2 regions of the Lentzea sokolovensis genome follow, and region 2 is predicted to be linked to the other one. Evidence: riboswitches for the same ligand, from Rfam matches in the RefSeq annotation. Region 2 holds a riboswitch; the other holds the start of a gene.
The links. A riboswitch is a leader RNA that binds a small molecule or an ion and turns the genes downstream of it on or off. The one in region 2 is predicted to bind cobalamin.
Positions count from the first base shown of each region.

Region 1: another riboswitch for cobalamin. It lies ahead of SK854_RS25695 (FecCD family ABC transporter permease); the one in region 2 lies ahead of SK854_RS07295 (hypothetical protein).

Region 1 covers NZ_JAXAVU010000010.1:772,727-778,098, forward strand. Annotated here, with positions in the region: gene SK854_RS25685 (ABC transporter substrate-binding protein) at 1-701, opposite strand, end outside; gene SK854_RS25690 (ABC transporter ATP-binding protein) at 698-1,438, opposite strand; gene SK854_RS25695 (FecCD family ABC transporter permease) at 1,438-2,460, opposite strand; cobalamin riboswitch at 2,494-2,626, opposite strand; gene SK854_RS25700 (YciI family protein) at 2,717-3,136, shown strand; gene SK854_RS25705 (3-isopropylmalate dehydrogenase) at 3,209-4,246, opposite strand; gene SK854_RS25710 (S8 family peptidase) at 4,523-5,372, opposite strand, start outside.
Region 2 covers NZ_JAXAVU010000004.1:384,713-390,084, reverse strand. Annotated here, with positions in the region: gene SK854_RS07310 (ribonucleoside-diphosphate reductase subunit alpha) at 1-99, shown strand, start outside; gene SK854_RS07305 (ribonucleotide-diphosphate reductase subunit beta) at 96-1,124, shown strand; gene SK854_RS07300 (prenyltransferase/squalene oxidase repeat-containing protein) at 1,178-2,179, opposite strand; cobalamin riboswitch at 2,213-2,322, opposite strand; cobalamin riboswitch at 2,409-2,548, shown strand; gene SK854_RS07295 (hypothetical protein) at 2,629-5,082, shown strand; gene SK854_RS07290 (hypothetical protein) at 5,082-5,372, shown strand, end outside.

The DNA of each region.
Region 1 (5,372 bases), on a different contig from region 2:
TCCCCGCCGGCCTTCGAGATCACGTCCTGAGGCGCGGCGTTCTTCCCGGACGTGAACGGCTGATCCTGCCCGCTGTCGAAGAGGAACACCTTCGGCCGGGGCTTGCCCTCCATCAACCGAGCGGCGCCGGCGATCTGCTCCTGGTACCCCTTCACGAGCTCCTCGGCCTTGGCCTCGACCCGGAAGATCTTCCCGAGGTTGCGCAGATCCGTGTACAGCGCATCCAGCGCGGGCATGATCCCGCGCTGCTTCCCCACCCCGTTCCGGCAGGCCTCGGTCAGCTGGTAGGTCCCGATCCCCAGAGCCTTCAACGAGTCCGGCGTGAACCCGGTGCTCTCGCTGAACCCGTAGTTCCACCCGGCGAACACCAGATCGGCGTTGACCCCCTGCACGACCTCCTTGGAGATCTTGTCGGACAGGTGCTTCACACTGCCGAACTCGGCCTTCCACGGCGAGGTCCGCACGTCGACGGTGTCGACACCGGACACGACGTAACCCGCCATCCGATCCTTCAACCCCAGCGCGAACATCAACTCGGTGATGCCGGTGTCGTTGGTGACCACTTTGGACGGAATCCTGTCGAACGTGACCTGCTGACCGCAGTTCGTGACGGTCACCGGGTCGGATGCGGAGGTGTCCTGGGCGACCGTGGCGCCGCAGCCGGACACCACCAGCACAGCGGCAAGAACAACGGCTCTCAAGGGGTGACCTCCTGGTCGAACAGGAGCTGGGGAACTCCTGTGGTCGGATGCCGCACGACGTGCGCGGTGACGTGGAAAACCTTGGCGATCAGTTCAGGCACGAGCACGTCCACGGGCGTGCCGGAGGCGACGATCCGGCCTTCGTCCAGCACGTACAGCCGGTCGCAGAAGGAAGCGGCGAGGTTCAGATCGTGCAGAACCGTCAACACCGTGACGCCCAGCCCACGTGTGAGCCGGAGAACGTCGAGCTGATGCCGGATGTCGAGGTGGTTCGTGGGCTCGTCCAGCACGAGCACGCGTGGCTCCTGGGCGATGGCGCGAGCGATGAGAACGCGCTGACGCTCACCACCGGACAGACTGAGGAAGCTGCGCGAAGCGAGATGCGAAACGTCCACGGTGGACAGTGCCTCGGAAACCACCCGGGAATCACGCGCGGGATCGCGGTCGTGCGGCAGCCTGCCCATCTCCACGACCTCGGCGACCGTGAAGTCGAACTCGACCTGCGACTCCTGGGTCAGCGCGGCGAGGTGGCGGGCGACGTCGTGTCGTTTGTGGACGTTCTCGCCGTCGAGCAGGACGGTGCCGGCGTCGGGCTTGAGCGCCCGGTACACGCACCGCAAGGTCGTCGACTTGCCGCTGCCGTTGGGGCCGACGATGCCGACGACCTCACCGGAGGCGTTCAACGAAATGCCGGAGATGATGTTCCGGACGGTGACGTCGTGCAGTTCGACGCGCATCAGCGGCCTCCGAAGACGTAGGACCTGCGGCGCATCAGGAAGATGAAGCACGGCACGCCGAGTGCGGCCGTGATGACGCCGAGCGGCAGTTCCTCCGGCGCCGCGAGCATCCGCGCGGCCACGTCGACCCAGACCAGGAACGACGCTCCGGCCAGCGGTGCGAGCGCCAGGACCTTGCGGTGGTCGGCGCCGACCACCATGCGCGTCAGGTGCGGCAGCATCAGCCCGACGAATCCGACGGCGCCGCTGACCGCCACCAGCACACCGGTCATGGCGGCAGTGACGATGAACAGGTGCGTGCGGAACCGGTTGACCGCCACACCGAGCGTGGTCGCCGTCTCGTCGCCCATCGCCAGCGCGTTGAGCTTCCGCGCCTTGGTCGTCAGGTAGACGATGCCGGCCGCGGTCACGACGGCGGCGACGGGCAGCGACTGCCAGTTCGCGCCGCCGAGGCTGCCGAGCAGCCAGAACATCGCGGCCCGCGCCGCCTCACCTCGCGGCGCCTGGAACACCAGCAGCATCGCCACGGCGGAGAACCCGTACGCGAGCGCGGTCCCGGTCAGCACCAGCCGCAACGGTGTGAGCCCTCGGCTCGTGCGCGCGGTGATGTAGACCAGGGCCGTGGCGCCGAGACCGGTCAGGAACGCTCCCACCGACAACGCGTAGACGCCGAGGCCGGACAGGATTCCGAGCGTCGCGACCGCCGTCGCCCCCACGCTCGCGCCCGACGAGATGCCGAGCACGTAGGGGTCTGCCAACGCGTTGCGCACCATCGCCTGGATCGCGACGCCGACGGTGCTCAGACCCGCTCCCACGACCGCGGCCAGCAGGACGCGGGGAAGCCGGATGTCCCAGACGATGTGGTACTGCCCGGCGAGGTCCGCGGGGATCGTGCCACCGGTCAGCGCCGCCCACAGCAGTTCGAGCGTGAGGTCGAACGGAACGGAGACGGGGCCGAGCGCGACGCCCGCGACGAGGCTGACGGCGAGCACGCCGACGAGCACGCTGATCTTGGAGAGCACTGGGTCCTTCCCGCAGTCCACGGCGGAGTCGGAAGTTCTCGGGCACCGTGAGCGGGTGTTCGGGCTCGTCCCAGGTGGGACCTACCGTTGCGGGTCAGCGCCGGACTTCGACCGGTCTTCCCCCACGCACGACTGACCCGACCCTACCTGCGAAAACAGAAAGTTCGAAAATTCTCCGGGTGTGATGTCGATCCGGCCCGCGGCCCGTTCGACCTGTGGACGTCACCGAGGAAGACACCGAGCGAGGAGATCCACCGTGAAGTACATCCTGATCATGCGTGCCACCGACGAGGCCTACGCGAACATGGGCGAGTTCGACTTCGACAAGATGCTGGAGACGATCGGCGCGTACAACGAGGAACTGATCCGCGCCGGTGTGCTGCTGGCCGCCGAGGGTCTCTCCGAGCCGTCCGAGGGAGTCGTCGTCGACTACTCCGCCGAACCCCCGGTCGTCACCGACGGCCCGTACGGCGAGACCAAGGAGCTGTTCAACGGCTTCTACCTGCTCAACGTGTCCTCGAAGGAGGAGGCGATCGAGTGGGCCAAGCGCATGCCGCTGACCGGCCCGGGCTTCAAGACCGAGATCCGGCGCGTGCCGACGATCGACGAGTTCCCGCAGGACAACGAGTGGATCCAGAAGGAGCGCGCGTGGCGTGAGGCCAACGGCCAGCTCTGACCGACGCGCGGAAACGCCGAAGCCCGGCCGGGGATTCTCCGGCCGGGCTTCAAAACGTCTAGCGGATGAACCTCAGCCAGTGCGGACGTTCGACGACACGAGTGCCGCGAGACGGTCGCCGATGGCGTAGGTGGCCCCAGGCGACTGGTGGTCCCTGGTAGCGAGATCAAAGGCCACGGAGGCCTCGATCCGGCGGGCCGACTCGTGCTCGCCGAGGTGGTCGAGCAGCAGCGCGACCGACAGCACGGCGGCCGTCGGGTCCGCGATGCCCTGGCCCGCGATGTCCGGCGCCGAACCGTGCACCGGCTCGAACATCGACGGGTTGCGACGGGTCACGTCCATGTTTCCCGACGCGGCCAGGCCGATGCCACCCGTGACGGCGGCGGCGAGGTCGGTCAGGATGTCGCCGAACAGGTTGTCGGTGACGATCACGTCGTAACGGCCCGGGTCGGTGACCATGTGAATGGTCGCCGCGTCCACGTGCTGGTAGGCCACGGTGACGTCCGGGTGCTGCAGCGAGACCTCCTCCACGACGCGCGACCACAACGAGCCGGCGTGCGTGAGGACGTTCGTCTTGTGCACCAAGGTCAGGTGCCGGCGCTGACGGTTCGACGCACGCGCGAAGGCGTCCCGAACCACGCGCTCGACGCCGAACGAGGTGTTCAGCGAGACCTCGGTGGCGATCTCGTGCGGCGTGTCCTTGCGGAGCAGGCCGCCGTTGCCCGCGTACGGGCCTTCCGTGCCCTCGCGGACCACCACCATGTCGATCTCCGGCGGGTCCGCGAGCGGGCTGCGGACACCGGGGTAGAGACGAGCCGGGCGGAGGTTCACGTGGTGGTCGAGTTCGAAGCGCAGCCTCAGAAGCAGGCCCCGCTCCAGAATTCCGCTCGGCACCGACGGGTCGCCCACCGCGCCGAGCAGGATCGCGTCGTGCTGGCGAAGCTCTCCCAGCACCGACTCGGGCAACAACTCTCCCGTGGCGTGCCAGCGCGCCGCGCCGAGGTCGTAGCGAGTGATCTCGGCCGCCGGAACGACCTCTCCGAGGACCTTCAGGGCCTCAGCGATGACCTCGGGCCCGATCCCGTCTCCTGGGATCACTGCGAGCCGCATCCACACACCTCCCAGGTGTCAGTCCCCAATTGGTGGGACTACTTTCCTTCGCGAAAGGCTACCGGCATCCAGGCCGCCCGCCGCATGCCGGACACCCCATCGGGGTGTTATCTCCCGTACTGCGGGACACCCACACGGCCCATATCCCACTTTCGAGTGTCACTCGACCGCAGGAACGGGGTCGCGTCAAGGGGTGACGGCAGGCAGTTCCGGGCCGTGACATGCCGAGAGGCCCGGTTCCAAACGAAGAACCGGGCCTCTCGTGAAACATCCGATCTAGTAGGCGCCGCCCCGGCCACTCGACTTCACCAGGACGACCGACGCGCGGTCACCGTTGGCGTTGTGGTGGTTGAGGACCAGCAGACCCTCGGACTTGTCGGCCTTCAGCGAGGCCTCGTTCTTGTTCACCACGAGCGCGGTACCCGGCTTCGCGAGGTACGAGAGCGCCGCGTCGCCGCCGCCCTGCGCCCACAGACCCGGCTTGAGCGGGTCGTAGGACAGGTTGCGGTCGATGACGTCGACGAGCTTGTTCGCGTTGCCCGGCGCGGCGTAGTAGCCACCGACGCCCACGACGTACGAGAGGCGGGCCGTGTCCTTCGTCGCGTCGATGCCCAGTGCGCTCAGCAGCACCGGCAGGACGACGACGTTGGTGTCCTGGACGTTCGCGTCGACGTCGCCGAACAGGCCGTTCACGCCCTGGATGTCGACGGTCTCGCCCGTCTTCAGGTCCACGGTGGACGCGACCAGCAGGTCGGTGTCGGTCAGGCGGGTCGCGAACACCTCGAAGTCCGCCGTGCCGTCACCGTTGGTGTCGATGTCGACGAACGGGATGGTGTTCTTGCCCAGGTTGTACCAGTTGCCCCAGGTCGCGACACCGAACGCGAGCAGCGCCTCCTCAGGCTTGCCCTGCGCCTTGGCCAACGGGGCCGTGGAGGCCGCGCCGACGTAGCGGAGGTCGCCGCCCTTGGCGGTCTCGTTGAGCGCGCAGTTCTCGGTGACGTTGCGCTTGCAGTCGCGCAGCTTCGGCGACTGGGCCTGCAGCTCGAGAACGCTGATCAGCGAGCGGTAGGCCTGCGAGCCGGTGCCCTGGTCGAGACCCTTGCCGGTCACGTTCAGCACGGCCTGC
Region 2 (5,372 bases):
GCGACCACGACGACGACCACGGCGGTGCCCGTCGTGACGTCGGACGAAGCCATCGCCTGCTCCCTGGAAAACCCCGAGTCCTGTGAGGCCTGCCAGTGACCACGCTTGCCAGCACCGCCCGTCAGAACGCCCTGCTCGACCCCGGCATGGACCTCACCCTGCGGCCGATGCGCTACCCGCTGTTCTACGAGCGTTTCCGCGACGCCATCAAGAACACGTGGACGGTCGAGGAAGTCGACCTGCACTCGGACCTCGCCGACCTGAACAAGCTGTCGGAGGCCGAGCGGCACCTCGTCAACCGGCTCGTCGCGTTCTTCGCGACCGGTGACACGATCGTCGCGAACAACCTGGTGCTCAACCTCTACGAGCACGTGAACGCGCCGGAGGCCCGGCTCTACCTGTCGCGGCAGCTGTTCGAGGAGGCCGTGCACGTCCAGTTCTACCTGACGCTGCTCGACACCTACCTGCCCGACGAGAACGACCGCATCGAGGCGTTCGCCGCGGTGGAGACGATTCCGTCGATCCGCGCCAAGGCGGAGTTCTGCTACAAGTGGATCGACTCGATCTCGGACCTCAAGCGGCTGGAGTCGCGGGAGGACCGCCGGTCGTTCCTGCTCAACCTGATCTGCTTCGCGGCGTGCATCGAGGGCCTGTTCTTCTACGGCGCCTTCGCCTACGTCTACTTCCTGCGTTCGCGCGGGCTGCTGAACGGTCTCGCGTCGGGCACCAACTGGGTGTTCCGCGACGAGTCGATGCACATGGCGTTCGCGTTCGACGTCGTGGACACCGTGCGCCGCGAGGAGCCCGACCTGTTCGACGACTCCTTGTACGAGGAGGTCAAGCAGATGCTGCGCGAGGCAGTCGACGCCGAGGTGCAGTTCGCGGAGGACCTGCTCGGTGGCGGTGTCGCCGGCATGTCGGTGGCGGACATGCGGTCCTATTTGGAGCATGTCGCGGACCGGCGGCTGCAGGTGCTCGGCATCGAGCCGATCTACGGTTCCAAGAACCCGTTCGCGTTCATGGAGCTGCAGGACGTGCAGGAGCTGTCGAACTTCTTCGAACGGCGCGTGTCGGCCTACCAGGTCGGTGTGACCGGCACGGTGGCGTTCGACGAGGACTTCTGAGTCGTGCGGACGCGGTGCCCCTGGCCGGGAAGCCGGTCAGGGGCACCGCTTCGTCAGCAGGCGAGCGTCGGCGCGGCGAGGTTGCCGCCGCCGTCGAGGTTCGCGAGCTTGACCCCGGTCAGGCCGAGGACCGCCTGAGCCGTGGCACGCGGCGCGGTCGTCTGGTCGAATCCCGTTGCGTCGTAGGCGATCGCGCCTCGGTCCGCGACGGCACCCGGGCAGCCGACCGTGAGCGAACGCAGGAACTGCCGTGCCTTCGTCGCGGCGGCCGGGCGGTGACCGGCCAGCGCCTGCGCGGCCAGGCCGGTGCTGTTCGCGTTGGAAGCGTTGGCGCCGACGGAGAAACCTCCGTCGGCGTTCTGCTTCGACGCGAGCCACGTGGTGCCTTCGGCGGCGTTCACGCTGTCACCGGTGGCGCGCAACGCCTGCACGACCAGCGCGGTCGAGTCGACGTCACTGGCGCACGGGGTCTGACCGAAGTTCAGCGGGAAACCTCCGTCAGGGCACTGGGTTCCGGCGAGGAAGGTCCTGGCCGAGGCGGGCGCGCCGCCCGGCGTGCGGTCGAGGGCCAGCAGCGCCAGGGACTGGGTGAAGACGTTGGAGAAGTCGCCGAAGTCCGAGCGGTCGGAGAACCTGCCCGACGGCGCGAGCAGACCGCGCAGACCGGCTTCCAGGTCGGCACCGCCGAACGCGTTGCCGTTCTTGTGTCGCACCTTCGCCGCCAGCAACAGCTTGGCGTGCGCGCCCGCGTAGGCCTCGGTGCCGGAACCGACGTACCCGGTGGTGATCTCCGGCCTGGCCAGCCACGTGATGGCCTTCTCGGCGTTGGTGTCCGAGGAACGAGCGGCCGCGAACGCGAAGATCGCGTCGATGGTCAGGCCCTGGTCGGGGAACTTCTGGCCGCCGAAGTCGGCCTCGAACCGTTCGCCGTCGACCAGTTGCCGGGCGAGCCAGCCCGCGGCGGCGTCGGCTTTGTCGTGCGATGCCGCCACCGCGGGGGTGACAGCGGTGCCAATGCCCAGCATCAGGACAGCAGCGAGCACCAGACGTCTCATGAGAACCCTTTCCCGCACTTCCACGACAGGAGTTGGTGAACACCGCGCGATGCGGGTGACCGGGCTCGCCCGAAGGGGCACACCGTTGCGGGACAGCGCCGGATTCTCACCGGACTTCCCCCGCGTCGCGCTGAACGCCCAACAGGTTCTCATGCCGCGCAAGGCCCCGTGCCGGGTTGGGATGTGACGCTCGCCTCCGACCCCGAAGGCGGTGCCGAACGGCGGTTTCCAGGTGTTAACCTCGCCCGGCTCGACAACTTCATACCTCGCCCGTGACGGGGAAGCCGGTCGGAATCCGGCACTGTCGCGCAACCGTGGGCCACTGCTGCAGTGGCGAGTCGGGTCACCATCCGGGCGGGGTGAACAGACCGACCGCTGTCGCGAAACGCAGGGGTGGCTGCCGGCGCCCTGTGCCGTCTCCTCTCCTCGAGCAGCACGAGGGGGAGAGGATGACCCGGCGAAGGACCCTGGCCGCACTGGCGTTCGTCGTCAGCGCGGGCCTGATCGCCACGACGATCGCCGGAACCGCGGCCGCCGCGGGTGATCGCGAAGCCGCCCACTCCAGCTCCGTGTGGCTCTCCCACCAGCTGCGACCCGACGGCACCCTGGAGAACCCGCTCGGTGGTGAGCTGCCCGACCACGGTCTGATGCTCGACCTGGTCTTCGCGATGCACGCGTCCGGCGACGGCGCGCTCGCCGAGCCGATCGTCAAGTTCCTGGACGACCAGGGACACGCCACCGACTACTTCACCTGGGACGGCCTCGCTCCCGGTCAGGGCTTCGACCAGATCATCGTCGGCGGCGCGGTGGCCAAGACCCTGCTCGCCGCGCAGATCTCCGGCCGCGACCCGCGCGACTTCGACGGCCACGACATGGTCGCCGAGACGAAGGCGGCGATCCGCCGTTCGGGCGTCGACGCCGGCCGGGTCAGCGACTACTCGAAGAACCCCGAGTGGTCGGACATGGTCAACAACAACGCCAACGTGTTCGGCCAGTCCCTCGCGGTGATCGGCCTGGCGGTGGCGGGGGAGAACGACCAGCTCGCCATCGACAAGATGGTGACGCAGCAGTGTTCCGAGGGCTATTTCCGGATCTTCTTCGGGTACGTGCAGGGACCTGAGGGCCTCAGGGTGTCGTCGTGTGACGAGGGCAAGGCCGACGGCTCGTCGTCCCCGGACGGCGACGCGACCGGCCTCGCGCTGTCGGCGATGCTCGCCGCGAAGCGCGCCGGGGCGGCCGGGCTCGACGAGCCGATCGCCAGGACCGTGACGTGGCTGAAGAACAACCAGGCCGACGGTGGTGGCTGGGGCGGCGGTGTCGGTACGGAGGCGCCGAACACCAACAGCACCGGCCTGATCGTGCAAGCTCTCGCTGACGCCGGTGGCGCGGGCCCTGAGGTGGGCAGGGGCGTGGAGTTCCTGAGGTCCGCGCAGGCCGGCGAGTCCGACTCGGGTACCGCGCTGGCCGGGCAGATCGGTGCGATCGCGTACAACCCCGCCTCGTACCAGGCAGCGCGCACCGGCGGGATTTCCGGCGTCGACACGTGGATCAGGGCGAGCGCGCAGGCCTCGCTCGGGTTGTCGCAGATCGGTTTTCACGCGCTCGCGACGGGTGGCGGGCCCGAGCCGACCACGACCACCTCTACAACCACCGGCGCCACCACGACGACTCGGACCACCACGCCGCCACCTGCCGCGGTGCACACCACGACCGCGACGGTCACCGTTCAGACGCCCGCGCCGACGACCAAACCGAAGGCCGTGGTCCGCCAGCCCGCCCCGGCGCCGAAGACCGTGCAGCCGGCCGCGAAGACGTCCGCCGCGAAGCTCGGCGCCTATCTGGCCAACAAGCTCGTGCGCGGTGACCACGTCGAGGTCACCGAGAACGACAGGACCTACGTCGACTACGACGCGACGGGCGACCTGGTGCTGGCACTCCACGCGCTGGGCGAACAGCCGGACGCGGCGAGGAAGGCCACGGAGTTCCTGCTGACGCCGGACGCGATCAACGCCTACGCGCACGGCGCCGGGCAGGAGACGGGCGAGGCCGCCTACGCCGAACCGCTCGCGAAACTCGTGATCCTCGCTCAGTTCCAGAAGTCCGGCGACCTCGCGAACCGGCTGCGCACCGAACTGACCGGGCTGCGGGGCTCGGACGGCCTGTTCACCGACACCGGTTCGTTCGCGGACTCCGAGGACTCCGTGCGCCGCCACACCTGGGCGGTGCTCGCCACCGTCGCCGACCCCGGCCAGGCGATCGAGGCGCTCGCCGCCCGCCAGTGCGAGGACGGCACCTTCCCGGAACACATGGACGAGAACGACTGCAAGGCAGGGGATCTCGCTTCCACCGCCGCCGCGGTGACCGCGCTGAACAGCAGGCCGTTCACCGAGGACGCGCCCGCCGCCCAGGCCCCGGCGGAGTGGTCGAAGGAACGCGCGGCCGCGTTCGTGAAGGCGATCTCGTTGCTCAGTGCCAAGCCGAACGGCAAGGGCATGGTCGACGACGAAGGCGGCGCGCCCTCCATCGCGTTGAGCGCCTCGGTCGCGGGTGCCCGGCAGGCGGCGGGCCTGGACGTGAGCGGCGCCGCGAAGACGATCGGCGGGATGGTGCTCGGCGACGGTGGTCTGCCGCGGGTGTCCGGCGGTGACGGTGCTACCGACTTCGGCACGAGTCTCGTTGCCGCACAAGGGATCGCGGGTCGCTCGTGGATCAGCGCGGACGGGTCCCCGTTGTCGCCGGTGGTGCGTCTGCCGCTGACGGACGCCAAGCCGGTTCCCGCACCGGTCGCCCAGAACGCTCCGTGGCATCCGCCGCTGTGGTCGTACTTCGCACTCGGCGGCGCCATGGTGCTCGCCGGTCTCGTTCTGCTGCTTCGCCGTCGTCTCACTCAGGGGGTTCAGTGATGAAGAGAGTTCTCGCCGCCGCGTTGGTGCTCACCGGACTGGTCATCGCGCCCGCTCCGGCCAGTTCCGCGGGCTACGACGGCATCTGCACCGGCGCGGACGCGTTGAGCGGCACGACGATCGTGGTCGACTTCCAGGAACTGGACGGCAACGGCGGGGTGGCCGCGCCGACGATCACCCGCTGCTCGCCCAACGCCAGTCCCGGTACGGACCGCACCGGCATCAAGGCGTTGCAGGACGCGGGAATCACGGTCGCGGGCACCGTCAAGTGGGGCCTCGGGTTCGTGTGC